DNA from 3 places in the Actinosynnema sp. NPDC004786 genome. Region 3 is predicted to be linked to each of the others. Evidence: riboswitches for the same ligand, from Rfam matches in the RefSeq annotation. Region 3 holds a riboswitch; each other region holds the start of a gene.
The links. A riboswitch is a leader RNA that binds a small molecule or an ion and turns the genes downstream of it on or off. The one in region 3 is predicted to bind glycine.
Positions count from the first base shown of each region.

Region 1: linked by a shared signal. The riboswitch ahead of gcvP (aminomethyl-transferring glycine dehydrogenase) and the one ahead of gcvT (glycine cleavage system aminomethyltransferase GcvT) in region 3 are both predicted to bind glycine.
Region 2: linked by a shared signal. The riboswitch ahead of gcvH (glycine cleavage system protein GcvH) and the one ahead of gcvT (glycine cleavage system aminomethyltransferase GcvT) in region 3 are both predicted to bind glycine.

Region 1 is NZ_JBSGBG010000022.1:28,570-38,888, forward strand. Features, by position in the region: gene ACWEFJ_RS20880 (bifunctional nuclease family protein) at 1-360, shown strand, start outside; gene ACWEFJ_RS20885 (MerR family transcriptional regulator) at 1,296-1,862, shown strand; glycine riboswitch at 1,951-2,041, shown strand; gene gcvP (aminomethyl-transferring glycine dehydrogenase) at 2,194-5,082, shown strand; gene ACWEFJ_RS20895 (DUF3224 domain-containing protein) at 5,146-5,547, opposite strand; gene ACWEFJ_RS20900 (helix-turn-helix transcriptional regulator) at 5,597-6,592, shown strand; gene ACWEFJ_RS20905 (hypothetical protein) at 6,649-7,185, opposite strand; gene ACWEFJ_RS20910 (substrate-binding domain-containing protein) at 7,654-9,435, opposite strand; gene ACWEFJ_RS20915 (3-methyladenine DNA glycosylase) at 9,533-10,319, opposite strand, start outside.
Region 2 is NZ_JBSGBG010000004.1:163,182-173,500, forward strand. Features, by position in the region: gene ACWEFJ_RS05425 (Gfo/Idh/MocA family protein) at 1-791, shown strand, start outside; gene ACWEFJ_RS05430 (MFS transporter) at 873-2,150, opposite strand; gene ACWEFJ_RS05435 (SSI family serine proteinase inhibitor) at 2,333-2,686, shown strand; gene ACWEFJ_RS05440 (hypothetical protein) at 2,979-3,752, shown strand; gene ACWEFJ_RS05445 (transcriptional regulator) at 3,745-4,059, shown strand; gene ACWEFJ_RS05450 (glutathione peroxidase) at 4,056-4,541, shown strand; gene ACWEFJ_RS05455 (L-serine ammonia-lyase) at 4,723-6,087, opposite strand; gene gcvH (glycine cleavage system protein GcvH) at 6,092-6,472, opposite strand; glycine riboswitch at 6,593-6,687, opposite strand; gene ald (alanine dehydrogenase) at 6,883-7,989, shown strand; gene ACWEFJ_RS05470 (hypothetical protein) at 8,330-8,512, shown strand; gene ACWEFJ_RS05475 (hypothetical protein) at 8,518-8,892, shown strand; gene ACWEFJ_RS05480 (ATP-binding cassette domain-containing protein) at 8,941-10,176, shown strand; gene ACWEFJ_RS05485 (ABC-2 transporter permease) at 10,176-10,319, shown strand, end outside.
Region 3 is NZ_JBSGBG010000051.1:916-11,234, reverse strand. Features, by position in the region: gene ACWEFJ_RS33020 (3-hydroxyacyl-CoA dehydrogenase NAD-binding domain-containing protein) at 1-1,367, opposite strand, end outside; gene ACWEFJ_RS33015 (acetyl-CoA C-acetyltransferase) at 1,367-2,569, opposite strand; gene ACWEFJ_RS33010 (GNAT family N-acetyltransferase) at 2,626-3,078, opposite strand; gene ACWEFJ_RS33005 (acyl-CoA dehydrogenase family protein) at 3,209-4,333, shown strand; gene ACWEFJ_RS33000 (CaiB/BaiF CoA transferase family protein) at 4,333-5,457, shown strand; gene ACWEFJ_RS32995 (hypothetical protein) at 5,862-6,023, shown strand; gene ACWEFJ_RS32990 (helix-turn-helix transcriptional regulator) at 6,224-6,712, shown strand; gene ACWEFJ_RS32985 (hypothetical protein) at 6,867-7,232, shown strand; gene ACWEFJ_RS32980 (DUF3817 domain-containing protein) at 7,248-7,550, shown strand; glycine riboswitch at 7,614-7,702, shown strand; glycine riboswitch at 7,704-7,798, shown strand; gene gcvT (glycine cleavage system aminomethyltransferase GcvT) at 7,925-9,025, shown strand; gene glyA (serine hydroxymethyltransferase) at 9,041-10,306, shown strand.

The DNA.
Region 1 (10,319 bases), on a different contig from region 3:
GAGGCCACGGCGATCGCGTTGGAGCAGCAAGGTGTCCGTCCTGCCCGGCCGTTGACGCACGACCTGCTCAAGGACGTCATCGGAGCCCTCGGCCGGCAGTTGGAGCAGGTGCGGATCACGGACTTGCAGGAGGGCACGTACTTCGCGGAGCTGGTGTTCGACGGCGACATCCGGGTGTCGGCGAGGCCGAGCGACTCGGTGGCGCTGGCGCTGCGGATCGGCGTGCCGATCCACGCGGAGGAGTCGGTGCTCGCGGAGGCCGGGTTGATCATCCCGGACGAGCAGGAGGACGAGGTCGAGAAGTTCCGCGAGTTCCTCGACTCCGTTTCGCCCGAGGACTTCCGCGGGGCGGACACGTAGGTCTTCCTCGAGGGTCTTCCGCGGGAGTCTTCTGCGGGGCGGACACGGAGGTCGTGGGTTCCGGCTCGGCGGCACGGCCGGGCCGGACCGGCGTGGTTCGGCCGCTCCGACGGCACCGCTTGGCACCTCTGGCGCGCTGCGTGCTCGGCTCGGATCCCGCGTGCGGCTCGGCGCGGCGGCTGAACCCGGCTCGGCTCCCGCCGGGCTTGCTGCGGCGGCTGAACCAGGATCGATCCGCCCGCCAGGTCTCCGCCGGATCACGTCGGCCGCCGGCCCGACCCGGGTCGAGGGAGCCGACTGTTCGCTCGGCCGCTCCCGTCGCGCCGCTCCCACCACCTCGCCGCGCTGCCTCGCCTTGCCCGGCCGCTTCACCGCGCCTTGCCGCGTAGCCCTCGCCGCGTTCCACCACCCCGCCTGACCGGGTCGCCGCGTCACCGGGTCGTCGCCTGACCGGGCCGCCGGTCGTGCTCGCGCAGGGGTACCCGCCCGGGGGAACCCCGTTTTCGATCCTGCCGGCACACACCGACAATTCCGGCCGACCGGGCGCGGACGAGCGGGTCGGGTGCCTGACCCGGCACGACACCTGCGAAGGGCCGGAACGTCGGCCGCGCGCCGTGGACGGCCCTCCGCAAGCGTGTGCGGTGAGTTGTGGATCAACCCCGCGTGCCACCTACGGGTGTCACGTGTCCGGGTTACACAACGTCAACCTTGCTCGGCTAAACGATCACTAAACGTCATCCGAATGGCTTACGCCAAGCGACTCTCTCAACCTCTACCTCACGTTGAGGTCAGACACGCCCCGCGCGTCGCGTTGACCTGCCCCCTAGGCGGTCTTACCGTCGAACTCAGGTGAATTGCCACGGTGTTGTTTCCCGACACCGCGGCGGCTTCACGTTGGTCGCCGGTCGTCGTGGCCGGACCGAGGGGAGGCAGGCGTGGTCGAGGAAGCGCCCATCCGGGCCGGATCCGGCGAACAGGGTGAGCTGTTCCCGGACTCCTCGCTGCCGGACGAACTGGTCGGGTACCGCGGCCCCGCCGCGTGCCAGATCGCGGGCATCACCTACCGCCAGCTGGACTACTGGGCGCGCACGGGCCTGGTCAACCCGACGATAAGGAGCGCTCACGGCTCCGGCAGCCAGCGGCTCTACTCGTTCAAGGACATCCTGGTCCTCAAGGTCGTCAAACGGCTCCTGGACACCGGCGTCTCGTTGCAGAACATCCGGGTCGCGGTCGACCACCTGCGCCGCCGCGGCGTGCAGGACCTGGCCCGGATCACGTTGTTCAGCGACGGCACCACGGTCTACGAGTGCACCTCCCCGGAGGAGGTGGTCGACCTGCTCCAGGGCGGCCAGGGGGTGTTCGGCATCGCGGTCAGCGGCGCGATGCGGGAGATCAGCGGCACGATCCACGACTTCCCCGCCGAACGCGCGGACGGCGCGGAGATCGTGGAGGCGGCCGACGACGAGCTGTCCCGCCGCCGTCGCACCCGGGCCATCGGCTGACCCGGCGAGGCCCGGCGGCAACTGAGATCCACGTCGCGCCGGCGGTTCCGAGGGCGTCCCCGCCGGGTACCATTCGCGCGTAGTCGCTTTATCCCGCGCGGGAGAGTCCGAGCCAGTCTCGGCGCCGAAGGAGCAAATCCTCCCCGGAACCTCTCAGGCGCAAGGACCGTGCGGGTGAGACGCCTCTGGAAAGCGGGTCGGCAGCACGCCGACCCCGCCGACGGTGCAAGCCCGGCCTCCGGGTGAAGCTCTCAGGCGCCCGACGTCGGGCAGAAGACAGAGGGGGAGGGCAACGGCAGGAGTCTGTCCGGAGCCCTGGAGGCCAGCACCGATGACGCAGGACCGCATCCCCCTCGCCGCACTCGAGCACGGCACCCCGTTCGCCGACCGGCACGTGGGCCCGCGGCCCGCCGAGCTGGCCCGCATCCTCGACGTCATCGGGGTCGGGTCGCTGGAGGAGCTGGCGCAGCGCGCCGTCCCCGAGTCGATCCGCGAGCGCGACCTGGCGCTCGACCTGCCCGAGCCCGCCACGGAGACCGAGGCGCTGGCCGAGCTGCGCGCCCTCGCCGCGCGGAACCGCCCGATGACGCAGATGATCGGCCTGGGCTACTACAACACCACGACGCCGCCGGTCATCCTCCGCAACGTGCTGGAGAACCCCGCCTGGTACACCGCGTACACGCCGTACCAGCCGGAGATCTCCCAGGGCCGCCTCGAAGCGCTGCTGAACTTCCAGACCATGGTCGCCGACCTGACCGGCCTGCCGCTGGCCAACGCCTCGATGCTGGACGAGTCCACCGCCGCGGCCGAGGCGATGACGCTGGTCCGCCGCGCCGGCCGGTCGAAGTCGGCCAGGTTCGTGGTGGACGCCGACACGCTGCCGCAGACGCTGGCCGTGATCGAGACCCGCGCCGAGCCGCTGGGCATCGAGGTGGTGACCGCCGACCTGTCGCAGGGCCTCGAAGGGCTCGGCCTGGGCGGCGACTTCTTCGGCGTGCTGCTGTCCTACCCCGGCGCGTCCGGCGTGGTCCGCGACCACGCGGGCGTCATCGAGGAGGTGCACCGGGCCGGCGCGCAGGTCGTGGTGGCGGCCGACCTGCTGTCGCTGGCGCTGCTGCGCCCGCCCGGCGAGATCGGCGCGGACGTGGTCGTGGGCACCACCCAGCGGTTCGGCGTGCCGATGGGCTTCGGCGGGCCGCACGCCGGGTACATGGCCGTGCGGCAGGGCCTGGAGCGGCAGCTCCCGGGCCGGCTCGTCGGCGTGTCCGTCGACGCGGACGGCTCCGTCGCCTACCGCCTCGCCCTCCAGACGCGCGAGCAGCACATCCGCCGGGAGAAGGCCACCAGCAACATCTGCACCGCCCAGGTGCTGCTCGCCGTGATCGCGTCGATGTACGCGGTGTACCACGGCCCGGAAGGGCTGAAGGACATCGCGACCCGCGCGCACCGGATGGCGACCGTGCTGGCCGCCGGCCTGCTGGAGGGCGGCGTCGAGGTCGTGCACGGCGAGTTCTTCGACACCGTGCGGGCGCGCGTGGAGGGCCGCGCGGCCGAGGTCGTCGCCGCCGCGCGGGACCTGGGCGTGAACCTGTGGCAGGTGGACGCGGACGTGGTGTCGATCGCGTGCGACGAGACGACCACGCGCGAGCACCTGGGGCTCGTGTGGAAGGCGTTCGGCGTGACCGTCGCCGACGTGGACGGCCTGGACGCCGACACCGCCGACGGCATCCCCGCCGACCTGCGCCGCACCAGCGACTACCTGACGCACCCGGTGTTCCACGCGCACCGCTCCGAGACCGCGCTGCTGCGCTACCTGCGGGCGTTGTCGGACAAGGACGTCGCGCTGGACCGCAGCATGATCCCGCTGGGCTCGTGCACGATGAAGCTCAACGCCACGGCCGAGATGGAGGCGATCACCTGGCCGGAGTTCGCCGACCTGCACCCGTTCGCGCCCGCGTCGGACGCCGAGGGCCTCCTGGGCATCGTCGGCGACCTGGAGCGGTGGCTGGCCGAGGTCACCGGGTACGACGCGGTGTCGTTGCAGCCCAACGCGGGCAGCCAGGGCGAGTTCGCGGGCCTGCTGGCGATCCGCGCCTACCACCGCGCCAACGGCGACGACCACCGCGACGTGTGCCTGATCCCGTCCAGCGCCCACGGCACCAACGCCGCGTCCGCCGTGATGGCCGGGATGCGGGTCGTGGTCGTCAAGTGCGACGACCGCGGCAACGTGGACGTCGGGCACCTGCGCGAGACGGTCGAGGCGCACCGCGACGACCTCGCCGCGATCATGATCACCTACCCGTCCACGCACGGCGTGTACGAGGACACCGTGCGCGAGGTGTGCGGGCTGGTGCACGACGCGGGCGGCCAGGTGTACGTGGACGGCGCGAACCTCAACGCGCTGATCGGGCTGGCGCGGTACGGCAAGTTCGGGTCGGACGTGTCGCACCTGAACCTGCACAAGACGTTCTGCATCCCGCACGGCGGCGGCGGTCCGGGCGTCGGGCCGATCGGCGTGCGGTCGCACCTGGCCCCGTTCCTGCCGAACCACCCGTTGCAGCCGGCGGCCGGTCCGGCGACCGGTGTCGGCCCGATCAGCGCCGCGCCGTGGGGCTCGGCGTCGATCCTGCCGATCTCGTGGGCCTACGTGCGGATGATGGGCGCGGACGGCCTGCGGCGGGCGACGCTGACCGCGGTGGCGGCGGCGAACTACGTGGCCCGGCGGCTGGACGAGCACTTCCCGGTGCTCTACACCGGCGAGGGCGGGTTCGTGGCCCACGAGTGCATCCTCGACCTGCGGCCGATCACCAAGGCGACCGGCGTGACCGTGGACGACGTGGCGAAGCGGCTGGCCGACTACGGGCTGCACGCGCCGACCATGTCGTTCCCGGTGGCGGGCACGCTCATGGTGGAGCCCACGGAGAGCGAGGACCTGGGCGAGATCGACCGGTTCATCGACGCCATGATCGCGATCCGGCACGAGATCGACCGCGTCGGCTCGGGCGAGTGGCCGGTGGACGACAACCCGCTGCGCAACGCGCCGCACACGGCGGCGTCGATCGCGGCCGAGTGGGACCACCCGTACAGCCGCGAGGTGGCGGTGTTCCCGGCGGGCACGTCCGCGCCGAAGATCTGGCCGCCCGTGCGCCGCATCGACGGCGCGAAGGGCGACCGGAACCTGGTCTGCTCCTGCCCGCCGGTCTCGGCCTACGGCGGCTGACCGATCGACCCGCGAACCCCGGTCGCCCTCGGGCGGCCGGGGTTCCGCGCGTCCGGCGGGCCTTCAGCCGATCCGGTGGTCCAGCTCGAACCGGCCCGGCTCGCCCTGCGGCCACGTGACGCGGCCCGTGCCGGTGAGGCCCGCGAGATCGCCGGACGCGGAGACCACGGTGACGGTGGAATCCGCCACGCCGCCGCGGAAGCCGCCCACGTGGTGCAGGACGAAGCTGCCCGCCCGGCCGTTCAGGGCGCCCGTGACGACCTCGTAGCCCGTGGTGGAGCAGGAGTCGTCGTCCGCGTAGGACATGACGAAGCGCAGGTCCCCCACGCCTTCCAGGTCGCCGGTGTACGTGGTGGTCATGCCGCCCACCGTCTGCTTCGGGCCGGTGACCTCGTCGTAGCGCTTGCCGTCCCAGGTGTGCTCGTCCCAGCTGTTCATGGTCGCGTTGGCGCGTGCGGTGCTCATGGCGGCCAGCCTGCCGGGCATACCTGACACCTGCTGTCAGGATGGTGGCATGCGCGCCGGCCGATTGCTGTCCCTGCTGCTCCTGCTCCAGTCGCGGGGCCGGATGACCGCGCAGGAGCTGGCCGACGAGCTGGAGGTCTCCGTCCGCACGGTGTACCGCGACGTCGAGGCCCTCGGCTCGGCCGGCGTCCCCGTCTACGCCGACCGGGGCCCGGCGGGCGGCTACCGGCTGGTCGACGGCTACCGCACCCGGCTGACCGGGCTGACCACCGAGGAGGCCGACTCGCTGTTCCTGGCGGGCATGCCGGGACCGGCGGCCGAGCTGGGGCTCGGCGCGGTGGTGGCCGCGGCGCAGCTCAAGGTGCTCGCGGCGTTGCCGCCGGAACTGCGGTCGCGGGCCGCGCGCGTGCGGGAGAGGTTCCACCTCGACGCGCCCGGCTGGTTCCGGGGCGGCGAGGGCACGCCGCACGTGGCCGCGATCGCGGACGCGGTGTGGCAGCAGCGCCGGCTGCGGATCCGGTACGTGCGGTGGGCGCAGGTCGAGGTGGAGCGGACGGTGGACCCGCTCGGGCTCGTGCTCAAGGCCGGCACCTGGTACCTCGTGGCCCGCACGGGGACCGGACCCGGACCCGCCGACGGCGGGCGCGCGGACGACCTGCGCACGTACCGGATCTCCCGGGTGCTGGAGCTGACCGCGCTGGACGAGTCGTTCGAGCGGCCCGGGGGGTTCGACCTGGCGGAGTTCTGGGCGGGCTGGTCGGAGCGGTTCGAGCGGCGGCTCTACCCGATGCGGGTGACGGTCCGGATGACGCCGGACGGGCTGCGCGGCGCCCGGGTGCTGCTCGGCCTGGCCGCCGCCCGCGAGCTGCGGGACGTCGAGCCGGAGGGGGAGTGGACGACCGTGCGGGTGCCGGTCGAGTCGCTGGAGCACGCCGCCGTGGACCTGCTCCGCCTCGGTCCCGAGGTGGACGTGGTCGAGCCGCCGGAGCTGCGCGAACGCGTGATCGCCCGGATCGCCGCGATGGCCGCCGTCTACGGCCGGTGACCGGGCGGGGGGAGACGCCCCGGTGGCCCGCGAGCGCCTCCCCGTGCCGCGGACCGCTACCGCTCGAACGCGGTCGCGCCGCTGTAGTTGCAGATGGACGGGGCCATCACCTCGGCCGGGCTGCCCCAGCCCGCGCACTGGTACGAGGAGTGGCCGTACCAGTTGTGGCCGAACTCGTGCGCGGCCAGCAGGGCGTCGTCGTTCACGCCGCCCATGTAGAGCGCGATCCGCTGGCCCGCGCCCCAGTTGCAGCCCACCACCCGGCTGCCGCCGCCGCAGTCGGTGATGTAGCCGTTGCGGCACTCGACCGGGGTGCCGCTGGAGCTGCTCTCGGTCAGACCGCTCCACGCCCGCGCGCCGGCGCGGATGGCCGACGCGTACGGCGAGCAGGAGCTGAGGATCCGGTAGGTCCGGGCGTTGGGCACGGGCCAGGCCGCCGCCGTGGGCGGCGAGGCCAGCGCCGCGGGCGCCGCGGCCAATTCCACGACACTGGTGGCGTGCCCGTCGCCGGCGAACGCGCTCTGCGAATTCGGCGCGACCAGGACGGCGAGCACGAGCGCCAGCAGGGCAGGCGCCAGGAACACTTTCCTCACGGTGTTCGTCCTTTCGTGGGCAGGGAACTCGACGTGTGCAGGGACGTCGAAGCACCCGAAGTTACGAGCCCGTCGGACCCCGATCAACCGGTTCGAAAGGCAATTGACCGGCGCGGAACGATCAGTGTTGCGGCAGAGGCCAGGAAAAACCGGACTCCCGGAAGATCGGAAATAAATCGGGTGTGAATTTAACAGGTCGAATGGACGCGGTGGTGTCCTTCGTTCGGCGCGTTTCGGCGCGCCGCCGCCACGCGCCGCAGCCGTCACGACCGGGGCGCGGGCCGCCGCCGGGCGGCCTGCCGCCGTTCGGGTGCCGGGTCGGGGCGGACCGGTCGCGGTGGGCAGCCGAGGGAACCTCGGATCCGGCCGGTGCGCCGGTCGGGGCGGGCGAGCGGCGGCCGGCGGGACACCGGGATCCGGCCGAGCGGTGCGGTCGGCGCGCCGACGGCGGCGGCCGGGGCGGAGCGGCTAGTCGGCCGACAGGAGTTGGCCGAGGGCGGCGTCCACGCCGCGACCGTCCGCGACCACCGACAGCGTGCCGCCGGTCGAGCGGGCCAGTTCGGACAGCGGCTCGCGTTCCGGGTCCGGGCCGAGCGCGATCACGCTGATCGCGATGTCCTTGCCCGGCTGCCTGGCCGAGGCCAGCGCCGCGGTCAGCTCCCCGAACGTGAGGCCGCCGTCGTTCACGCCGTCGGTCAGCACCACGATCCGGTTGCGCTTGCCCTCCTGGTAGTCGGCCAGCATCCGCTCGTACAGCGCGAGCACGCTGGTGTAGAGCTGGGTCGCGCTGCGCGGTTCCAACCGCGCCACGCCGTCCAGCAGCGCCTGCCGCTGGGTCGCGACCGGGCCGGTGGCCACGAGCTGCCGGTACGGCTTGTCCCCGTCGAGCTGCCGGGAGAACTCCCACAGCCCCAGCGACCCGGACACCGACCGGTTGACCTGCCCGGACAGCGCCTGCTTGACCCAGTCCATCCGGCTGCGGCCGTCGCCGCCGGCTTCCTCCATCGACTTGGACGTGTCCACCAGCACGGTGACGACCTGGCCGCCGTCCGCGGTGGCCCACGCGGCGGAGATCTGCTGGGCGGTGTTGGCGTCGGCGGGCGTGAGGGTGTCGGTGACGGCGGCCCAGCGGATGCCCGGCGACGGCTTCGGACGCTCGGTCGTGGCCTCGACGCGCAGGCCCGCGGCGGCCAGGATCTTCTGCTGGTCGGGCTCGCGCAGGAACTCCCGGAACGCCTGCGCCGCGCGCACCTGCGCCTCGCCGACCCAGTCGCCCGCCAGCGGCACGAACGGGAAGTCGGCGATCGGCGTCGGCCCGCCCGCCGCCACCCCGTACAGCGGCTGCGACGGCGGCGTGCCGGTGTCCTTGCCGGTGTTGTGCCGGTACAGGTCCACCTCGAACACCGGCACCGCGCTGAACCCGGCCGCGTTCACCGCGGTGTCGTCGCCGAGCAGCTTCATCGCCTCCCACGTGCTCGCGGGGGTCTGCTCGGGCCGGGACGCCGCCAGCGCGCTCATCGTGCTCTTGACCGGGTCGAGCGCCAGCATCTCGGTCGTGACCGGGCCCTTGCCCTCGGGGCTCGCGCCCGCCAGCGCGGACTGCACGGCCATCGCGGTGGCCGTGTTCGTCGCCGGGTCCGGCATGGCGACGGTGAACCGGCCCCACTCGGGGTGCCCGAACCGGCCCCAGCCGTCCGCCGCGCCGGTCAGTTCGGGCAGGTCGGTCCACCGGAACCCGGAGCCGGACTGCACCGCCTGCGCCGGCTCCCGGGGCAGCGCGAGCAGCACGGGGCTCGCCGCGATCGACTCCGGCGCGGCCCCGAGCAGGGTGGCGTTCTGCGCGGTCAGCCGGTTGGCCCACAGCATCGAGTCGGTGACCCACGCGTGCGGGCGCTCGCCGAGCTTCCCGGCGTCCCAGCCCTGGGTCAGGCCCTGCAGCACGACCTCGGAGTCGATGGACTGGACCTCGACCTGGATGCAGTGGTCGTAGACCACGGGCCGCTGCTCGCTCCACGCCTCGGCGACCTGCTTGACCGCCTCGGCGACACTGGGCGTCGACGCGATCCGCAGCAGCGCGTCGCCCTCGTTGCAGTCGCCCGCCTGGGCGGCCGCGCGGCGTTCCACGATCCCGCCGACCCAGGTCCAGCCGACCCACCCGAGCGCCACGAGGACCACCAGGCCGACGATGGCCACCGGCCATTTGGCGATGCCGCGCCGCACCTTCGTCCGCAGCGCGCGGTGTCGAGACATCGTCTTCCTCTCAGCGTCCGACCGAACACGGCTGGCGAATCCCGACCGGCGTCAAACTAACAGGTGACACCTGGTGCGGGGGTGAAGTCACGCCAGGTCATCGAGTGGTGACGGGAACCGCCGAGAGCACGCGGAGCAGGTCGATCAGCCGCGCCCTCAGCGGCGCGGCGGCCTCGGCGAACGCGCTCTGCTGCCGCACGTACTCGGCCCGGCCTTCGGGGGTCTCGATCGGCACCGGCCCGTAGCCGAGCCCGGCCAGGTCGTACGGGCTGGCCCGCATGTCCAGCTCGCGGATGCGCACGGTCAGCTCGAAGCAGTCCGCGACCAGCTCCGACGGCGTGGCCGGGTCGAGCTTGTAGGCCCACTTGAACAGGTCCATGTTCGCGTGCAGGCAGCCGGGCTGCTCCAGCTCGACCTGCGTCTCCCGGGTCGGCTGGAGCGCGTTGCGCGGCCGGGCGTCGGGGGTGAAGAAGCGGAACGCGTCGAAGTGCCCGCACTGCACCCGCTGCGACTCCACCACCCGGTCGGTGCCCTCGCTGCCCAGCCGCAGCGGCCACGCGTTGTGCCGCACCTGGTCCGGCCGCTGCCGGTAGACCATCGCCCACTCGTGCAGGCCGAAGCAGCCCAGGCGGGGAGCCCGGCCGGCGGTCGCGGTGAGCAGCCGGCCCGCGAACGCGATCGTGTTGGCGCGTTCCCGGGCGAACGCCTCGACGTCCAGCGTCACGCCGTCCGGGGTGCGCCGGTACAGCGGCCACCGCAGGTAGGCGTCCGCCGCGTCGCCCTCCAGGACCACGCCCGGACCGGGGTGCCAGCGCTCCAGCCGCGACGGGCGGTGCGAGTAGTACGAGAACAGGAAGTCCATCACCGGGTGCTTGCGGCCCGCG
Region 2 (10,319 bases), on a different contig from region 3:
ACCACGCCGAGCACGCCCGGACCGCGCTGGAGCACGGGCTGAACGCCGTGGTCGACAAGCCGTTCGCGCCGTCGGCCGCGGCGGCGCGGGAGCTGGCCGACCTGGCCACCGCGCGCGGGCTGCTGCTCGCGCCGTTCCACAACCGGCGCTGGGACGGCGACTTCCGCACGGTGGCGCGGCTGGTCGGCGAGGGCGCGCTGGGCCGGGTGCACCGGTTCGAGTCGCGGTTCGAGCGGTGGCGGCCGGAGGTGAAGGACGGCTGGAAGGAGTCCGGCGACCCGGCCGACCTGGGCAGCGTCGTGTTCGACCTCGGCACCCACCTGGTGGACCAGGCGGTGGCGTTGTTCGGCCGGCCGACGGGCGTGTACGCGGAGGTGCGGACGCTGCGGCCGGGGGCGCGGGCGCACGACGACGCGTTCCTCGCGCTGACCCACCCGTCGGGCGCGGTGTCGCACCTGTGGGCCTCGGCGCTGGCCGCCGCGCCCGGACCGCGGTTCCGGGTGCTGGGCGACCGGTCGGCGTACGTGAAGCACGGGATGGACCCGCAGGAGGAGGCGCTGAAGGCGGGCGCGACGCCCGGCGGCGAGGGGTGGGGCGAGGACCCGGTGGCGCAGTGGGGGCTGCTCGGCTCCGAGCCGGTGCGCACCGAGCCGGGGTCCTATCAGGACTTCTACGCCGCCGTCGCGGCCGGCCAGGCGCCCGTGCCGGTGGCCGACGCGGTCACCGGGCTGGAGGTCGTGGAGGCCGCCTTCGAGTCGGCGCGGACCGGAACCGTGATCCCGCTCGACTGAGCTGCCGGGCCGCCCCGCGGGTGTCCACGTGTTGGGACAGCTCCCGGTGCGCCATCAGCCGCCCGTGACGCCGACGACCGGTCACCGGGCCCCGGCGTCGCGGCGCACCGTCTCGCCGATCGCCAGCAGGGACAGGGCGCTGACCAGCGCGCCCACGATCAGGTACAGCGAGATCGGCCACGAGTCGTGCGTCGGCGTGACGCCGAGCAGCCACGTCGCGACGACCGGCGACAGCCCGCCGCCCAGCACCGCGCCCAGCTGGTAGCTCAACGACACGCCGCTGTACCGCACCCGCGTGCCGAACAGCTCGGCGTAGTAGGCGGGCATCGGGCCGAACACCGCCGCGGAGCCGGCGAACGCGACCACCATCGCGAGCACCACCAGGCCCGGCGACCGGGTTTCCAGCAACCAGAACAACGGGAACGCGAACACGCCGAGGAACGCCGCGCCGCCGAGCATCACGGGCAGCCTGCCGACCCGGTCGGACAGCCGCGCGAACACCAGGATCGCCACCGCCTGCGCGGCCGCGCCGACCAGCCCGGCGTTCAACAGGGTGCTCCGCGCCATCCCGAGCTGGCGCGTGCCGTACGACACCGCGAACGTGGCCACCACGAAGATGAACATGGTGAACCCGAGGTTCACGCCCGCGCCCAGCAGCACCCGCCGCCACGACCGCCGCAGCACCACGGCCACCGGCAGCCGCACCGCGCCCGCCGACTCGCGCGCCGCGCGGAACGCCGGGCTCTCCTCGACCGACAGCCGCACGTACAGCCCGACGCCCACCAGCACCAGGCTGAACAGGAACGGCACCCGCCAGCCCCAGACGAGGAACGCGTCGCCCGACACCGCCGTGGACGCCGCCATCACCCCGTTGGCCAGCAGCAGCCCGACCGGCGACCCGAGGAACGTCCAACTGCCGTACCAGCCGGTGCGCCCGGCCGGCGCGTGCTCGACCGCCATCAACGTCGCGCCGCCCTGCTCGCCGCCGAGGAAGAACCCCTGGACCACGCGCAGCAGCACGAGCGCCAACGGCGCGGCCAACCCGATGGACCCGTACGTGGGCAACAGCCCGATGGCGGCCGTGCAGAGGCCGGTCGCGGTCAGCGTGAGCACCAGCATCGACCGCCGCCCGACGCGGTCGCCGAAGTGGCCGATGACCACCCCGCCCAGCGGTCGGGCCAGGAACCCCGCGCCGAACGTGGCGAACGCCAGCAGCGTGCCGATGCGCGGGTCGAAGGACGGGAAGAACAGCTTGTCGAACACCAGCGCCGACGCGGTGCCGTAGAGCAGGAAGTCGTACAGCTCCACCGCGTTCCCCGCCGAACTGGCCAGCGCCACCCTGCGCACCTCGGAAGCCATTCACCCACCCTGGCGTGCGCCGCCGTACGTCGATCGCGACCGTGAGCCACGTCACACCACGCGACTTCGCCCGTCCGGGCCGCCGACGGGTGCCCGGAGCCCTGCTCGGGGGTCGTTCGCGGAAACCACACGATCCGGTGAGTTCCCTGGAGCCCGGGGTGTCGGGCGGTCAACCTGAGGGCATGGCACCACTTCCATTGATCGCGGCGATCGCCGCCATCGTGCCCACGTTCACCACGCCGGAGTCGAGCTTCGTGCTCAGCGTGCAGCGGGCGCAGTCCTACCAGTTCACCCAACTCACGTGCGAGCCCGCGGGCGGTCTGCACCCCAGAGCCGAAGAGGTCTGCCTGGCACTGTCCGGTGTGGACGGTCGGTTGGAGGGGCTGTCGAACGGGGAGGCGATGTGCACCCTGGAGTACGCGCCGGTGAAGGTCCGGGCGTCCGGCACCTGGCGCGGCGAGTCCCGCACGTTCGAGGCCGAGTTCCCGAACTCGTGCGTGATGCAGGCGCAGACCGGACCCGTGTTCGACTTCTGACGCCCGCGGGCCGAACACCCGTGGAGGGCCCGCGACACCGCCGCCGAAGTCGTGGCCCTCCACGGGGTTGACGAAGGTCCTCGGACCTCTCCTCGGACCGTAGGGAGTGCGGCACTCCACCGTCAACAGTCTTCACATGCGTGAAATGGGGCGGCAAAACGGGCCTGCCCAGACCATTACCGGGCGACACCGCCCCTGGGCCATCCGAGTGATCGGAGGACTCGCGTTCCGCTCATCGGCTGACACGTTCCGCGGGGTTGACGCGTTCGGTTTGCGCTGCAAACCTGACTGGGTGGCAGACCTGCTGGGCGACCTCGCCGACCTGCGCCGCCGCGCGCGGGCGGACCGGCACGCCTACCCGTTCCCGCTGCTGTTCTTCGGGATCGCGTCGTTCCTGTCCGTGCCGCTGTACGCGCCGGCCGGGCCGTCGCCCCGCCTGCTGCGGCCGTCGGAGCACCCGTTGGCGGTGCTCGGGGCGCACCCCGGCATGCGCCACCCGGCGCCGCTCGGGCTGTACTGGTTGACCGTGCTGGTGGTCGGCGGCCTGGCCACGGTGTGGTGGTACCGCAGGCGGGGCGCGCGGGTGGGCATCGAGACGTCCACCCGGGGCTACCTCGCGGCGTTGGCGATCGGGCTGAGCGGCCCGGCCGTCGCCCTGGTGCTCGGGTTCGCGGCGTCGTTGCCGGCGTTCGGCGGCGCGGTGTCCCGGTCCGGCACGGCGGTGGGCCTGATCCTGCTGGCGGCGGCGACCGTGCTGTGGCGTCGGCGGGCGCCGCGCGCGCTGACGGCGACGGCGGCGGTGCTGGGCACGGCCGTGCTCCAGTACGACCAGGGCGTGGTGGGGCAGTTCATCGCGATCGGGCTGGGCCTGGTCGTGCTGGCGGGCGTGGAGCGCAGCGTCCGGTTCACCACGACCACCGCGGCCTACCTGGTCGCGCTGTGCCTGTCGGCCTCGATCACGCCGCTCGCCGTCACGCCGGCGACCACGTGGTCGATGGCCGCTGTGGTCGTGCTGCCCGGCTTCGTGCTGGTGGTCGGCGGTCTGGTGGGATTGCGGCGTGGCTGACCACCCGACCGCGGCGCTGGACGACGTGGTGCACCAGCGGCACCGGCTGGGCGTGCTGACCGTGGCGGCGGAGGCGAAGCGGGTCGAGTTCGGCTACCTGCGGTCCACCCTCGACGTGACGGCGGGCAACCTGTCGCGGCACATCGCGGTGCTGGAGCAGGCCGGGCTGGTCGCGGTGGAGAAGGGGTACGACGGCAAGCGGCCCCGGACGTGGGTGAGCGTGACGGAGGCGGGGCGGGCCGCGCTGGCGGCGGAGATGGCGGCGCTGCGGGCGCTGGTCGAGCGGCACGTAGCCTCGCAGCCATGAGCATCCACGACATCCCGCTGCGCACGCTGTCCGGTGAGGCGTCGAGCCTCGGCGAGTGGGCGGGCAAGGCGTTGCTGGTGGTGAACGTCGCGTCCCGGTGCGGCCTGACGCCGCAGTACCGGGGGCTGGAGCGGCTCCAGGAGCGGTACGCGGCGCAGGGCTTCTCGGTGGTCGGGTTCCCGTGCAACCAGTTCGCCGGGCAGGAGCCGGGCACGGCGGAGGAGATCGCGACGTTCTGCTCCACCACGTACGGCGTGACGTTCCCGCTGTTCGAGAAGATCGAGGTGAACGGGCCGTCGCGGCACCCGCTGTACGAGCGGCTGACGGCGGTCGCGGACGCCGACGGCGCGGCGGGCGACGTGCAGTGGAACTTCGAGAAGTTCCTGATCGCCCCGTCGGGCGAGGTGGTGGCCCGCTTCCGGCCGACGACGGAGCCGGAGGATGAGGCGGTGGTGAAGGCGATCGAGTCCGTGCTGCCCTGACGGCCGGCTCCCCCTGACCGCAGGACCACCTCGAGCGCCGGGGTCGCGCGCGTGGCCGGGATCGCTCCTCTGGCCGAGGTCGCACGTAGCCGGAGCCGCGCGTGGCGGAAGCCGTGCACGCAGTCGGGATCGCGCGCGTGGCCGGGGTCGCCGCCCCCGAGGACGGCGACCCCGGCGCGGGTCAGCACTCGATGACGTTCACCGCGAGCCCGCCGCGCGCGGTCTCCTTGTACTTGACCTTCATGTCCTTGCCGGTCTCGCGCATGGTCTTGATGACCTTGTCCAGGGACACGAAGTGCGCGCCGTCCCCCCGCAACGCCATCCGCGCCGCCGTGATCGCCTTGATCGACGCCAACGCGTTGCGCTCGATGCACGGGATCTGCACGAGTCCCCCGATCGGGTCACATGTCAGCCCCAGGTTGTGCTCCATCGCGATCTCGGCCGCGTTCTCGACCTGCTCCGGCGTGCCGCCCAGCACCTCGGCCAGCCCGCCCGCCGCCATCGAGCACGCCGAGCCGACCTCGCCCTGGCACCCCACCTCGGCGCCCGAGATCGACGCGTTCTCCTTGAACAGCACGCCGACCGCGCCCGCCGTCAGCAGGAACCGCACCACCCCGTCGTCGGACGCGCCGGGCACGAACCGGGTGTAGTAGTGCAGCACCGCGGGCACGATGCCGGCCGCGCCGTTGGTCGGCGCGGTCACCACGCGACCCCCCGCGGCGTTCTCCTCGTTCACCGCCAGCGCGAACAGGGTCACCCAGTCCATCACCCGCAACGGGTCCGTGGCGTAGTGCTCGGCGGCCAGCCGGCGGCGCATCTCCGCCGCCCGCCGCCGCACCTTCAACCCGCCGGGCAGCACGCCCTGCTCCGTGCAGCCGCGCTCCACGCACTCCTGCATCACGCCCCAGATGTGCAGCAGGCCCGACCGCACCGACGCCTCGTCGCGCCACGACAGCTCGTTGGCGAGCATCACCTCGCTGATCGACAGCCCGGTCTCCCGGCACCGGGCCAGCAGCTCGTCACCGGTCCGGAACGGGTGGGCGACGCGCGTCTCGTCGGCCTTGATCCGGTCGGTCCCGGTGGCCGTCTCGTCCACCACGAACCCGCCGCCGACGGAGTAGTACACCGCCGAGTCGACCACCGACCCACCCGCGTACGCCTCGAAACTCATCCCGTTGGGGTGCAGCGGCAGCGACTTGCGCCGGTGCATCACCAGGTCGGCGTCCTCCCGGAACGCGATCTCCCGCACGCCGCCCAGCCGCAGCCGCCCGATGGCGCGGATCTCCGCCGTCCGCCGCTCGGCCTCGACCGGGTCCACCTCCTCCGGCCGGTGGCCCTCCAGCCCCAGCAGCACCGCCTTCGGGCTGCCGTGCCCGTGGCCCGTCGCGCCCAGCGACCCGAACAGCTCGACGCGCACCCGGTCCACCGAGCCGAGCACGGGACCCAGCCGGTCCGCGAACATCATCGCGGCCCGCATCGGGCCGACGGTGTGCGAGCTGGACGGTCCGATCCCCACCGAGAACAGGTCGAACACGCTGATCGCCATGACGTCAGTCCCCGGTCAGTTCCGCGTACTTGGCGGCGGTCAGCAACCCGGTCGCGTCGGTCACGGCCACCTTGAACAGCCAGCCGGCCCCGTACGGGTCGTTGTTGATCAACGACGGGTCCCGCACGGCGTCCTCGTTGACCGCCACGACCTCGCCGCTGACCGGCGCGTACAGGTCGCTCACGGACTTGGTGGACTCCAGCTCGCCGCACACCTGGCCGGACGTCACCGCGGCGCCGACCTCCGGCAGCTCCACGAAGACGATGTCGCCCAGCGACCCCGCGGCGTACGACGTGATCCCGACCGCCACGGGCTCCTGGGTACCCGGCGCCCAGTCGACCCACTCGTGCTCGGGCGTGTAAAGCAGGTTGTCCGGAAAAGTCACGACAGCGCTCCCTAACGGCGAGGTCCGGATCCCCACTCTGTCCTGGGACCTGAGAGCTTCGCCGCGACGTCGCGGCTTGCACCGTGGGTGCGCGCCGGAGGGCGCGCTTTCCAGAGTCGCCTCACCCGAGCGGTTCTCGCTGCCTGAGAGTGTGCGGGGTACTTGCTCCTTCGGCGCCCCGGCCGTGGCACCGAGGTCTCTCCCGCGCGGGTTCCGGCGCTCACGACGCGCCGCGGCCGATGTTCAGTTGGTTGGCCCGCACGCTAGGTGCCGCCCCGGACGGGTGTCAACGCGCCGTCCGGCTTGTGCGGCCGGCACAACCGGTTCCCGGCGCGTTCGTGCCGGCCGCACGATGACACCGATCACCCGTTGACGGACCTTGGGTGTAACAACGGCCGAAGGAGCCCACCGTGCGGATCGCAGTTCCCCGCGAGATCAAGAACCACGAGTACCGCGTCGCGCTGACCCCGGCGGGCGCCCACGAGCTGACCCAGCGCGGCCACGACGTGGTGGTCGAGGCCGGCGCGGGCCTCGGTTCGGCCATCACCGACGAGGAGTACCTGGCGGCCGGCGCGAAGGTCCTCGCCACCGCGGACGACGTGTGGGCCGAGGGCGACCTGGTGCTGAAGGTCAAGGAGCCGGTGGCCGAGGAGTACCCGCGGCTGCGCAAGGGCCAGGTCCTGTTCACCTACCTGCACCTGGCCGCCGACCGGCCGCTGACGCAGGCGCTGCTGGACTCCGGCACGACCGCCATCGCCTACGAGACCGTGCAGACGCCGAACGGCGCGCTGCCGCTGCTCGCGCCGATGTCCGAGGTCGCGGGCCGGCTCGCGCCGCAGGTCGGCGCGTTCTCGCTGATGAAGCCCTCGGGCGGGCGCGGCGTGCTGCCCGGCGGCGTGCCCGGCGTGCACCCGGCACGCGTGGTCGTCATCGGCGGCGGCGTGGCCGGCCTCAACGCGGCCGCGATCGCCGTGGGCCTGGGCGCGGACGTGGAGATCCTGGACACCAACGTCGACCGGCTGCGCCACATCGACGCCCTCTACCAGGGCCGCCTGCGCACCGTGACCTCCAACCGCTACTCGGTCGAGCAGGCGGTCCGGGAGGCCGACCTGGTGATCGGCGCGGTGCTGGTGCCCGGCGCGAAGGCCCCGAAGCTCGTGAGCAACGAGCTGGTGGCCGACATGAAGCCCGGCTCGGTGCTCGTGGACATCGCGATCGACCAGGGCGGCTGCTTCGCCGACTCGCGGCCGACCACCCACGCCGACCCGACCTACCAGGTGCACGACTCGGTCTTCTACTGCGTGGCGAACATGCCCGGCGCGGTGCCCCGCACGTCCACCTACGCGTTGACGAACGTGACGCTGCCCTACGCCGTGGCGCTGGCCGACCACGGCTGGGAGGCGGCGCTGCGCGCGGACGCGTCCCTGGCGCTCGGGCTGAACGCGCACGACGGCCTGCTGACCAACCTGCCGGTCGCGGAGGCGCACGGGATGGCCCACACGCCGCTGGAGTTCTGAGCCCCCGACGCGAAGGGCCCCGCTCACGTGCTGTGAGCGGGGCCCTTCGGCGATGAAGACGGCCCGCTCAACCAGCCTGGGGGTCACTGGGAGCGGGCCGCGTGACCAATCCTAGCGCCGAACCCGGCTCCGTGCCCAGCGACCCCACCGAGCCGGCCGACATTTCCGCGGACCTCGACCACGCACCGTGCGCGACCTCAGGCGAATGAGTGAATTCGCGTCGTAACAGGTAAGTCACGACGACCCGGCGACCGATGCACAGGACGGGAGCCCCGTGGCTACGCAGCGGGGTCGTCCGCTCGCGCGGCCCCCTGCCGCGCCACCGCCGATCGGAGTGCAGATGGCTGAACCCGAAGGTTGGATCGACTGCCACGACCCGTTCGGGCGGGACCGGTCGATGACCGTGCTCGTCGAGGACGACCGAGTCCTGCTGGTCGCGCCGCCGGGCGAGTCCGCTGTGATGTCCGTCACGCAGACCCGTCGGCTGCACCGGCTGCTCGACCAAGTCGCCGACAGGATGTGACGGGCGTGGACGAGGCACTGCGGGCGGCCGTGCTGCGCCGGCTGGCCAGTGTGGACGAGGCGGTCGAGCGCGGCGAGGCGGAGTCCCTCGTGCCGCTCGCGCGGTCCGAGATCCACCGCCTGGCCGACGGGTGGCGGCTGCTGCTGACCGTGCACCAACCGGATCCCGACGGCCGCTGCGGCGCGTGCCCCGGCGTCCTGCGGCACCGGAAGTGGCCGTGCCAGGTGTGGACGATGGCCCACCAGCACCTCATCGGCGACGGCCTGCCGCACCGCGAGCGCCGTCGCCCGCTGCGCACGCTGCGCCGTTCGTCCGAGGTGGAGACCACGACCGAGATACCGAAGGTGGCCTCGAAACCACGACACGCCCTCCCCGAGTAACCCTCCTAGGGCAGGATGACGCCCGGTAGGAGTACTCGGGAGGGACGCGTGCACGACGGCAGTGGCCGCATCGTGGTGCAGAACTTGACCAAGCAGTTCGGTCCGGTCGCAGCGGTGCAGAACCTCAGCTTCACGGTGGAACCCGGTTCGGTGACCGGCTTCCTCGGCCCCAACGGGGCGGGCAAGACGACGACGTTGCGCATGCTGCTCGGCCTGGTGACCCCGACCGCGGGCACCGGGTTGATCAACGGCAGGCCGTTCGACCAGCTCGGCAACCCGGCGCGGGTGGTCGGCGCGGTGCTGGAGGCGCAGGGCTTCCACCCCAAGCGCACGGCCCGCAACCACCTGCTCGTCTACGCCGCCGCGATCGGCGTGCCGGACTCGCGCGCCGACCAGGTGCTCCAGCTCGTCGGGCTCGGCGCGGCGGGCGACCGCAAGGCGGGCGGGTTCTCGCTGGGCATGAAGCAGCGGCTGGCGCTGGCCACGGCGCTGCTCGGCGACCCGCAGATCCTGGTGCTCGACGAGCCGGCCAACGGGCTGGACCCGGAGGGCATCGCGTGGCTGCGGACGTTCCTGCAGTCCTACGCGCGCAGCGGCCGGACCGTGCTGATCTCCAGCCACCTGCTGGCCGAGGTGGAGCAGACCGTCGACCAGGTGGTCATCATCAGCCGCGGCCAGACCATGTACTACGGGCCGCTGGACCACCTGCGCGAGCAGCAGCAGGGCCGGGTGCTCGTGCAGCCGTCCGACACCGGGGCGTTGGTCGCGGCGCTGACCGAGGGCGGGATCACCGCGATCGAGCAGCTGCCCGACGGCCGGCTCGCGATCGCCGGGGTCGAGGCCAAGCAGGTCGCCGACACCGCGCTGCGGGCGGGCGTGTCGATCTACGGCATCCAGGAGGAGAAGGCCGACCTCGAACGGCTGTTCTTCCAGCTCACCAACGGCCAGTACGCGGGTCAGCAGGCGCAGCCGGTCGCCTACCAGCAGCCGGGGTACGGCCAGGGCTACCAGCAGGCGGGGTACGCGCAGCCCGGTTACCAGCCCGGCTACCAGCAGCAACCCGGCTACCAGACGCCGCAGGCGTTCCAGCAGCCCTACCAGGCCCAGCCCTACCAGGCCCAGCCGTACCAGGCCCAGCCCCACCAGGCGCAGCCGCCGACCGGTCCGCAGCCGTACCAGCAGCCGCCGCAGGGCTACCAACCACCACCGGGGTCCCAGCCGCCGCCGCAGGACAACCCGTACGGTCCGAACCAGGGTCAGGGCGGCCTCGGGGGCGGTGCGTGATGGGCAACCTGATCAAGTCGGAGTTCCGCAAGACCACCACCACCGGCCTGTGGTGGGGCCTGATGATCCCGACCGTGCTGCTCGCGTTCGGCTGGGCGCTGGGCACGGGCGCGATCTTCAAGACCGTCTCGGACTTCATGAGC
Region 3 (10,319 bases):
AACGCCCGCGCCAGCGTCTCGTCCGACGTCTTCGCGCCGCGGATGATCTCCACCAGCCGCATCTTCGGCACCGGCGAGAAGAAGTGCAGCCCGATGAACCGCGACGGGTCGGCCACCGCCGACGCCAGCCCGGTGATCGGCAGCGTGGACGTGTTCGACGCGATCACCGCGTCCGGCAGCGCCGCCGCCTCCGCCGCGGGCAGCACCCGGTTCTTCAGCTCCCGGTTCTCGAACACCGCCTCGATCACGAGGTCGCAGCCCGCCAGGTCGGCGTCCGAGTCGGTCGGCGTGATGCCCGGCGTGTCACCGGCGCCGCGCCGCGCGGCCTCCAGCGTCACGTCCTTCAGCACGACCTCGATCCCGGCCTTGGCGCTGACCTCGGCGATGCCCGCGCCCATCATGCCCGCGCCGAGCACGCCGACCTTGGCCACCTTCGACCGCTCGACCCCGGACGGCCGGGAGCCGCCCGCGTTGATCTCGTTGAGCTGGAACCAGAACGTGCCGATCATGTTCTTGGCCACCTGGCCCGCGGCCAGCTCCAGGAAGTACCGCGCCTCGATCCGCAACGCCGTGTCGAAGTCGACCAGCGCGCCCTCGACCGCCGCGGCCAGGACCTTCTCCGGCGCGGGGTACACGCCGTGCGTCTTCTTCCGCAGCACGGCGGGCGCCGCCGCGAGCAGCCCGTACAGGTTCGGGTCGCCCACCCGCACGTCCGGCACGGTGTGCCCGGGCTCGTCCCACGGCTGCCGCGGCGCGGGGTTCTCCTTGATCCACGCCCGCGCCTTGGCGATCAGCTCCTCGCGGGAGGACGCCAGCTCGTGCACGATCCCGGCCTGCAACGCCCGCGCCGGCCGGAGCTGCTTGCCCTCCATCAGCAGCGGCAACGCGGGCTGCACGCCCAGCAGCCGCACCATCCGGGTCACGCCGCCACCGCCGGGCAGCAGGCCCAGCGTCGCCTCGGGCAGGCCCAGCTTAATCTTGTCGTCGTCCAGCGCCACCCGGTGGTGGCAGGCCAGCGCGATCTCCAGGCCGCCGCCCAGCGCGCTGCCGTTGATCGCCGCGACCACGGGCTTGCCCAGCAGCTCCAGCCGCCGCAGCTGGCCCTTGACCTCCTCCAGGAACCCGAGCGCCTCGCCCGCGTTCTCCGGCGTGATCGTGATCAGCAGGTTGAGGTCGCCACCCGCGAAGAACGTCTTCTTCGCCGACGTCAGCACCACGCCGGCGATGTCGTCGCGCTCGGCCTCCAGCCGGGCGACGGTCTCGCCCATGTCCCGGTGGTACTCGGCGTTCATCACGTTCGCCGAACCGGACATGTCCATCGTGAGGGTGACGATCCCCTCGTCGTCCCGCTCGTAGTGGATAGCCATCAGACCCTCTCGATGATCGTCGCGATGCCCATGCCGCCGCCCACGCACAGCGTGGCCAGCCCTCGCCGCAGGTCCCGGCGCTCCAGCTCGTCGAGCAGGGTGCCGAGGATCATGCAGCCGGTCGCGCCGAGCGGGTGGCCCATGGCGATCGCGCCGCCGTTGACGTTGACCTTGTCGTCGGGCAGGTCCAGCTCCCGCTGGAACTTCAGCACCACCGACGAGAACGCCTCGTTGATCTCGAACAGGTCGATGTCCTCGACGGTCAGCCCCGCCTTGTCCAACGCCTTGCGCGCGGCCGGCGCCGGACCGGTCAGCATGATCGTGGGCTCCGAGCCGACGACCGCCGTCGCGGTGATCCGGGCGCGCGGCGTCAGGCCCAGCTCGCGGCCGATGCGCCCGCTGCCGATCAGCATCGCCGCCGCGCCGTCCACGATCTGCGACGAGTTGCCCGGCGTGTGGACGTGGTCGATCCGCTCCACGGTCGGGTACCGGTCGATGGCGACCGCGTCGAAGCCCAGGTCACCGTGGAACGCGAAGCTCGGCTTGAGCTTGGCCAGGCCCTCCAGCGTGGTCTCGGGCCGGATCGCCTCGTCGTGGTCGAGCACGACCGAGCCGTTCTGGTCGACCACGGGCACGAGCGAGCGGTCGAAGTAGCCCTTGTCCCGCGCGAGCGTCGCCCGCTGCTGCGAGCGCACCGCGTACGCGTCCACGTCCTCGCGGCTGAACCCCTCCAGCGTGGCGATGAGGTCGGCGCTCACGCCCTGCGGCACGAAGTTGACCGCCATGTTGGTCTCCGGGTCGGCCATCCACGCGCCGCCGTCGGAGCCCATCGGCACCCGCGACATCGACTCGACGCCGCCCGCCACCACGAGGTCCTCGAACCCGGACGCGACCTTGGCGGCGGCCAGGTTGACCGACTCCAGGCCGGACGCGCAGAACCGGTTGAGCTGCACGCCCGCCGGCCGCAGGTCCCACCCGGCGGCCAGCACCGCGGTGCGGGCGATGTCCGCGCCCTGCTCGCCGACCGGCGACACGACGCCGAACACCACGTCGTCCACCGCCGACGTGTCCAGGTCGTTGCGCCGCGCCAGCGCCGCCAGCACCCCGGAGGCCAGGGTGATCGGCTTGACGCTGTGCAGCGATCCGCGCTTTCCCCTGCCACGCGGTGTGCGCACCGCGTCGAAGATCAAGGCTTCGCTCATGTACTCAACGGTAACCGCCGCCGCGGGGACCGCCCATGACCGCGCGAGGTGACTTATTAGCTCACCGGCGCGAGCCGGTGGTCCATGACCTCGCCCTCGCCGACGAACCCCAGCCGCGCGTAGAGCCGCCGGGCCGTCTCGTTCTCCCGGACCACCCGCAACTGCACCAGCGCCCACCCGTGCTCGCGCGCCCACGCCAGCACGTCGGCCACCAGCGCCTCGCCGACGCCCCGCCGCCGGAACTCCGGCTTGACCCACATGGAGTACAGGTACAACACGTCGGGGTGAACCTCGTGCGGCACGCCGGCGACCAGCCCGATCGGCTCCGGCGCCTCCGCCACCACCTTCACCCCGTGGTCCGGGCCCAGCAGCTCCCGCCACCGCGCCTCGTCGAACTCCCGCTCCAGCGCGAGCGTCGGGCCGAACGCCCCGGGGTCGCTGCCCAGCGCCGTGAGCCGGATGTCCCGCCACGTCGCCCAGTCGTCCGGCCCGAGCCGTCGCACCCTCATGCCCCCAGTCTGACCCACCGTCCTGACATTTGCGCTCACGATCACGGGTCACCGCGGCGCGCTGCGGTCATGGCGGCGCGGCCCCGCCGGTGGGAACGTCGGTGGCATGCCAACTCGCCGTTCCGCATGGATGACCGAGGACCTGGACCAGCTGCGGGAGCTGGCCCGGACGTTCTTCGAGAGGGAGGCCGTCCCGCACCGGGAGCGCTGGGCCGCGCAGAAGCAGGTGGACCGCGACTTCTGGACCAAGGCGGGCGGGGTCGGGCTGCTCTGCCTGTCCATCCCCGAGGAGTACGGCGGTGGCGGCGGCACGTTCGCGCACGAGGCGGTGCTGCTGGAGGAGCAGGCCCGGTGCGGCGACAGCGCGTGGGGCAACAGCGTGCACAGCGGGATCGTCGCCCACTACATCAACGCCTACGGCACCGAGGAGCAGAAGCGCCGCTGGCTGCCCAAGATGGCGACCGGCGAGTACGTCGGCGCGATCGCCATGTCCGAGCCCGGCGGCGGCTCCGACCTGCAGAACGTCAAGACGCGGGCGCTGCGGCGCGGCGACGAGTACGTGCTGTCCGGCTCCAAGACGTTCATCACCAACGGCGCGCAGGCCGACCTGGTGGTCGTGGTCGCCAAGACCGACCCCGGCCAGGGCGCGACGGGCATCTCGCTGCTGGTCGTGGAGACCGCGGCGGCGCAGGGGTTCCGGCGCGGCCGGGTGCTGGACAAGGTCGGCATGCACGGCCAGGACACCGCCGAGCTGTTCTTCGACGACGTCCGGGTGCCGGCGGAGAACCTGCTGGGCACCGGCGAGGGCCAGGGGTTCATCCAGCTGATGCAGCAGCTCCCGCAGGAGCGGCTGATCATCGCGGTGGCGTCGGTGGCGGGCATCGAGGCGGCGGTGGACCTCACGCTGGCCTACGTCAAGGACCGCACGGCGTTCGGCCGGGAGCTGATCAAGTTCCAGAACACCCGGTTCAAGCTCGCCGAGTGCGCCACGGAGGCCCGCGTGACCAGGGCGTTCGTGGACGAGTGCGTGCAGGCGCACCTGGCCGGGCGGCTGGACGTGCCCACCGCGGCGATGGCGAAGTGGTGGGCCACCGAGCGGCTGTGCCGGGTCGTGGACGAGTGCGTGCAGCTGTTCGGCGGCTACGGCTACATGACCGAGTACCCGATCGCGCGCGCGTGGGCGGACGCGCGCGTGCAGAAGATCTACGGCGGGACGAACGAGATCATGAAGGAAATCATCGCGAGGTCGCTCTAGTGCCCGGCCCGCTGGAGGGGTTGAAGGTCGTCGAGCTGGCGGGCCTCGCGCCCGCGCCGTTCGGCTGCATGGTGCTGGCGGACCTGGGCGCGTCGGTGGTCCGGGTGGACCGGATCGGCGGCGCGACGGAGGTGCCGCTGCTGGGGCGCGGGCGGCGGTCGATCGGCGTGGACCTGCGCCGCCCCGAAGGCGCGGAGCTGGTGCTCCGGCTGGTCGCGGAGTCCGACGTGCTGGTCGAGGGCTTCCGGCCGGGCGTGACCGAGCGGCTGGGCATCGGCCCGGCGCAGTGCCTGGCCCGCAACCCGCGCTTGGTCTACGGGCGGATGACGGGCTGGGGCCAGGACGGGCCGCTGGCCGACCGCGCCGGGCACGACATCAACTACATCGCGGTGGCGGGCGCGCTGGAGCCGATCGGCCGGGACGGCGCGCCGCCGACCGTGCCGCTCAACCTCGTCGGCGACTTCGGCGGGGGCGGGCTGCTGCTGGCCGTGGGCGTGCTGGCGGCCCTGTACGAGCGGGACCGGTCCGGGCGGGGGCAGGTCGTGGACGCGGCCATGGTCGACGGCGCGGCCCTGCTCACGACGTTCCTGCACGGGATGGCGTCGGTCGGCGCGTGGCCCGGGCGGCGCGGCACCAACCTGCTGGACGGCGGCGCGCCGTTCTACGACGTGTACGAGACCGCCGACGGGCGGTTCGTCAGCGTCGGCGCGCTGGAGGAGAAGTTCTACGCCGAGCTGCTGGACGTGCTGGGGCTGGCCGACGCCGGGCTGCCGCCGCGGCACGACCCGGCGAACTGGCCGGAGCTGCGGGCCCGCATCGCCGCCGCGGTGGCCACCCGGACGCGCGACGAGTGGGCCGCGCTCGCCGAGGGCACCGACGCGTGCCTCGCGCCCGTGCTCGCGCCCGGCGAGGCCCCCGCGCACGGGCACAACGCCGAGCGCGGCACGTTCGTGCAGGTGGGAGGGGTGGCGCAGCCCGCGCCGGCGCCGCGGTTCGACCGCACGCCCGCGGCCGCGCCGGGTCCGCCGCCCGCGGTGGGGGAGCACACGGTCGCCGTGCTGGCCGAGCTGGGGCTGGGCGAGGACGAGATCGCCGCGCTGCGGCGTTCCGGGGTGGTCGGCTGACGCGCCCCCGGCCGGTCCCGAAAAGGGCACGGGAAATCACCTGAAGGGGTACCGGAATTGAGTGGCAGCCGACATCGGCCTTTGTCACGCTCGGTGCGTGAGTCGGCGCATTCAGGTGATGGGCGGCGAAGGGAAGACGATGTCGCTGAACCTCGGTGTCCGTGCCTGGGGGGTGGGCGAGCGCCCGTACCTTCAGGATCGGCGGGACCACTGGTCCCCTTGATCGTCCGATCGGGTGACACCAGGGGCGGTTCAGGCGTGGTTGCGTGGTCGGGCCGGCGACCAGTCGGGCGACGTGGGCGCGTTCGATCGTCATCATCCGGGTGAATGAGGGACGATGACGCTTGACACGACCGGTGCGGCGACGGGCCGCCCGGCCGAGCGACACGGACGGAGAGCGATCAGTGAACGTCAAGAAGGTGGTGACGCTGGCGGCGGTCGCGCTGGTGCTGTTCCTCCTGATCACCCAGCCGAACGAGTCCGCCCAGGCGGTGCGGACCGCCCTGGGGTGGCTCCAGGCCGGCGCGGAGTCGATCATCACCTTCGTCCGCAGCCTCTTCGCCTAGCGACCCCTCCGGCGTCGCCGAACTCCGCTCAATGCGGTCACGAGCGGTGACCGCAGGATCCGAGCGTTGCACCATACGGGTGGAATGAGGGCTATAACGCCCTGGTAACAGGGTTTTAGACAAACCGGGGTCTAGCGGTTGTCGGTACCCGCTAATACGGTGCGTCGCATTGGCTGATCTTCGACCGACGAGGAGGCAGAATGGTCGAGGACTCCGGAGTCGACGAGCTGTTGCGGCAGTGGGCGGCTGAGCGCTCGGACGACGCCGAGCTGCGGGAGGTGAACCGGATCAAGGACGCGTGGCTCGCGGAAGCCCCGCCGTCCGCGCCGGGGATCCCCGTGCAGCGGGCGAATGGCGGTCCCCGCGGCCTGGTGAAGGTCGAGTCCGCGGATCCGGCGTACGTGGCGGCGATGCGGAAGCGGGCGCCCGAGGTGCCCGAGGTCCTGCTCGCGGCCGCCGCCAGCTACTGGCAGCTGGTGGGCGATCTCTCCGAGGCCGAGCTGTGGTGGGACGCGGGCATCAGCCCGTTGGACCAGCGCGCTCTGGACTACCGGGCGGCCGGGCTCACCCCCGCCGACCTCGGTCGTCGCCTCGGCCCGATGACGGTGCTCCAGCACCTGCGTCGGGGCAGCGCGGCGGCCTGGTGCGTGGCCAGGTTGCAGAGGCAACGCCGGGACGGCGTGGCCTAGGTCCGACGAGTCGGGGCGGGCTCCTGTGGTCGAGGAGCCCTTGCCTTGAGGGGGCGGGCTCCTGCACGAGGAGCCCCGGCCCCGGTGGCGCGGCCCCGGCGCCCCGGAACCGGACGAACCGGACTCCGGGCGGAACACCCGTTACCCTTGAGGCGTGCAGGGCCTCATCACCCCCAAGCGGCTGGCCATCGCCGCCGCGTGCCTGGCGTCGCTGGTCGTGTGCTGCGGCCTGGCCTACTGGCAGTGGGAGCGGTTCTCCGAGGCGGGCGGCACGTTCCAGAACCTCGGCTACGTCTTCCAGTGGCCGCTGTTCGGCCTCTTCCCCGCGTTCATGGTGTGGCGCATCCGCAGGCTGGACGCCCGCCGCAAGGCCGAGGCCGCCCGGGAGCCGGTGGTCGAGCCGCCGCGCCCGGTGGTTACCGTGGAGCCCGTCAGGACACCCGTGCCGGACGACGAGGACGACGAGCTCGCGGCCTACAACCGCATGCTCGCCCAGCTCCACGCGCGGGACCAGCGGTGAGGCGAAGGTAGGACGATGAGCGGCGCGTTGACCAGGTTCCGGTTCATGGCTTACGTGGTCGGTGTCGGCCTGCTGCTGCTCGTGGTCGCCATGATCGCCAAGTACGCGGGCGGCAACGCGGGCATGATGCAGGTCGTCGGCCCCGTCCACGGCTTCCTCTACGCCGTCTACCTGGTGCTGACCGTCGACCTGGCGCTCAAGGCCCGCTGGTCGATCAAGGGCACCGCCCTGGTGCTGCTCGCGGGCACGATCCCGTTCGTGTCGTTCTACGCCGAGCGCAAGGTCGTGGAGACCGTCCGGGCCGAGAAGAGCCTGTGACCGGGGTTGACCCCGCCCGCCGGCCACCCCTAGCGTCTGGCGGTACCAACTGAACACGGCCGTCGATGTCGCGCGGGAGAGTCCCCCGAGCGGGGCGCCGAAGGAGCAACTCCTCCCCGGAATCTCTCAGGCCCAGGTACCGCGCGACGAAGGCAACTCTGGAAAGCAGGCGCACCCGCTGCGCCTCGCCCACGGTGCAAGCCGCCCGCGCCGGGTGGCGAAGCTCTCAGGCTCATGGCAGAGGGGGAGGCTCACTCGACGAGGAGTCTCCGATGGGCCGTGTCATCCTTTCGCACGTGACGCTCTCGGGCGCGCCCGCGCCGACCCGACCGGTCGGCCCGCCGGCGTGCCCGCACCCAGGGAGGACCCGCCCGATGGAAAGCCGCCGCACGCCCCTGTACGCCGAGCACGAGGCGCTGGGCGCCCAGTTCACCGACTTCGCGGGCTGGCGGATGCCGCTGCGCTACGACAGCGAGCTGGCCGAGCACCGCGCGGTGCGCACCTCGGCGGGCCTGTTCGACCTGACCCACATGGGTGAGATCGTGCTCACCGGCCCCGAGGCGGGCGCGGCGCTGGACCACGCCCTGGTCGGCCACGCCTCCGCGATCGGGGTGGGCCGCGCCCGGTACACGATGATCTGCGAGGCCGACGGCGGCGTGATCGACGACCTGATCGTCTACCGCACCGGTGACCAGGAGTACCTCGTCGTCGCGAACGCCTCGAACGCCGCCGTCGTCCACGAGGCCCTGGTCGAGCGCGCGAAGGGCTTCGACACCACCGTCGAGGACAGGTCCGCCGACTACGCGCTGCTCGCCGTGCAGGGCCCGCGGTCCACCGCCATCCTCGAAGCGCTCACCCCCACCGACCTGACCTCGGTCAAGTACTACGCCTCGTACCCGACCGAGGTCGCGGGCAAGCCGGCCCTGCTCGCCCGCACCGGCTACACCGGCGAGGACGGCTTCGAGCTGTTCGTCGCCCCGGCCGACGCCGCGCACGTCTGGCAGGCGCTGCTGGAGGCGGGCGCGCCGCACGACCTCAAGCCCGCCGGCCTCGGCTGCCGCGACACCCTCCGCCTGGAGGCGGGGATGCCGCTGTACGGCAACGAGCTGGGCCGGGACCACACCCCGTTCCACGCCAACCTCGGCCGGGTGGTGAAGCTCGACAAGCCGGGCGACTTCGTCGGCCGCGACGCGCTGGCCGCCGTCGCCGAGCAGGGCGTGACCGAGACCCTGGTCGGCCTGAAGACCACCTCCCGCCGCGCCCCCCGGCACGGCTACCCGGTGCTGGACGCGGACGGCAACCGCATCGGCGAGGTGACCAGCGGCGCGCTGTCGCCGACCCTCGGCTACTCGGTGGCGATGGCCTACGTCACCACCGGCCACACCGAGCCGGGCACGGAACTCTCGGTCGACGTGCGGGGCAAGCACGAGCCGGTCGAGGTCGTCGCGCTGCCCTTCTACCAGCGAACCAGCTAAGGGAGAGACCCACACATGTCCGAGCACTTCAACACCTCCCTCGCGGAGTTCGACCCGGAGGTCGCGAACGCCGTCGCCGCCGAGCTGCACCGGCAGCAGAGCACGCTGGAGATGATCGCCTCGGAGAACTTCACGCCGGTGTCGGTGCTCCAGGCACAGGGGTCGGTGCTGACGAACAAGTACGCCGAGGGCTACCCCGGCCGGCGCTACTACGGCGGCTGCGAGAACGTCGACGTGATCGAGCGGCTGGCGATCGAGCGGGTCAAGGCCCTGTTCGGCGCCGGGTTCGCCAACGTCCAGCCGCACTCGGGCGCGCAGGCCAACGCGTGCGCGATGTTCGCCCTGCTCCAGCCGGGCGACACCATCCTGGGCCTCGACCTCGCGCACGGCGGCCACCTCACCCACGGCATGCGGATCAACTTCTCCGGCAAGCTCTACAACGTAGTGCCCTACCACGTGTCGGACGAGGACGGCCGGGTGGACATGGCCGAGGTCGAGCGCCTGGCCGCCGAGCACCGCCCCAAGCTGATCGTCGCCGGCTGGTCGGCCTACCCCCGGCAGTTGGACTTCGCCGAGTTCCGCCGCATCGCCGACTCGGTGGACGCCTACCTGATGGTCGACATGGCCCACTTCGCCGGCCTGGTCGCCGCGGGCCTGCACCCGAGCCCCGTGCCGCACGCCCACGTCGTGACCACGACCACCCACAAGACCCTCGGCGGCCCGCGCGGCGGTGTCATCCTCACCAACGACGCCGACCTCGCCAAGAAGATCAACTCGGCGGTGTTCCCGGGTCAGCAGGGCGGCCCGCTGGAGCACGTGATCGCGGGCAAGGCGGTGGCGTTCAAGCACGCCGCGTCGCCCGAGTTCGCCGACCGCCAGCGCCGCACGGTCGAGGGCGCGAAGATCCTCGCCGACCGGCTGTCCCAGCCGGACGCCGCCGCGGCGGGCGTGAAGGTGCTCACCGGCGGCACGGACGTGCACCTCGTCCTGGTCGACCTGGTCGCGTCCGACCTGGACGGCAAGCAGGCCGAGGACCGCCTGCACGAGGTGGGCATCACGGTCAACCGCAACGCCGTGCCGAACGACCCGCGTCCCCCGATGGTGACCTCGGGCCTGCGCATCGGCACGCCCGCCCTGGCCACCCGCGGCTTCGGCGCGGCGGACTTCGCCGAAGTGGCGGACATCATCGCCACGGCGCTCCAGCCCTCCCCGGACCTCGCCGACCTGCGCTCCCGCGTCGAGGTCCTGGCCGCCAAGCACCCGCTGTACCCCACCCTGTGAACCAAGCCACGAA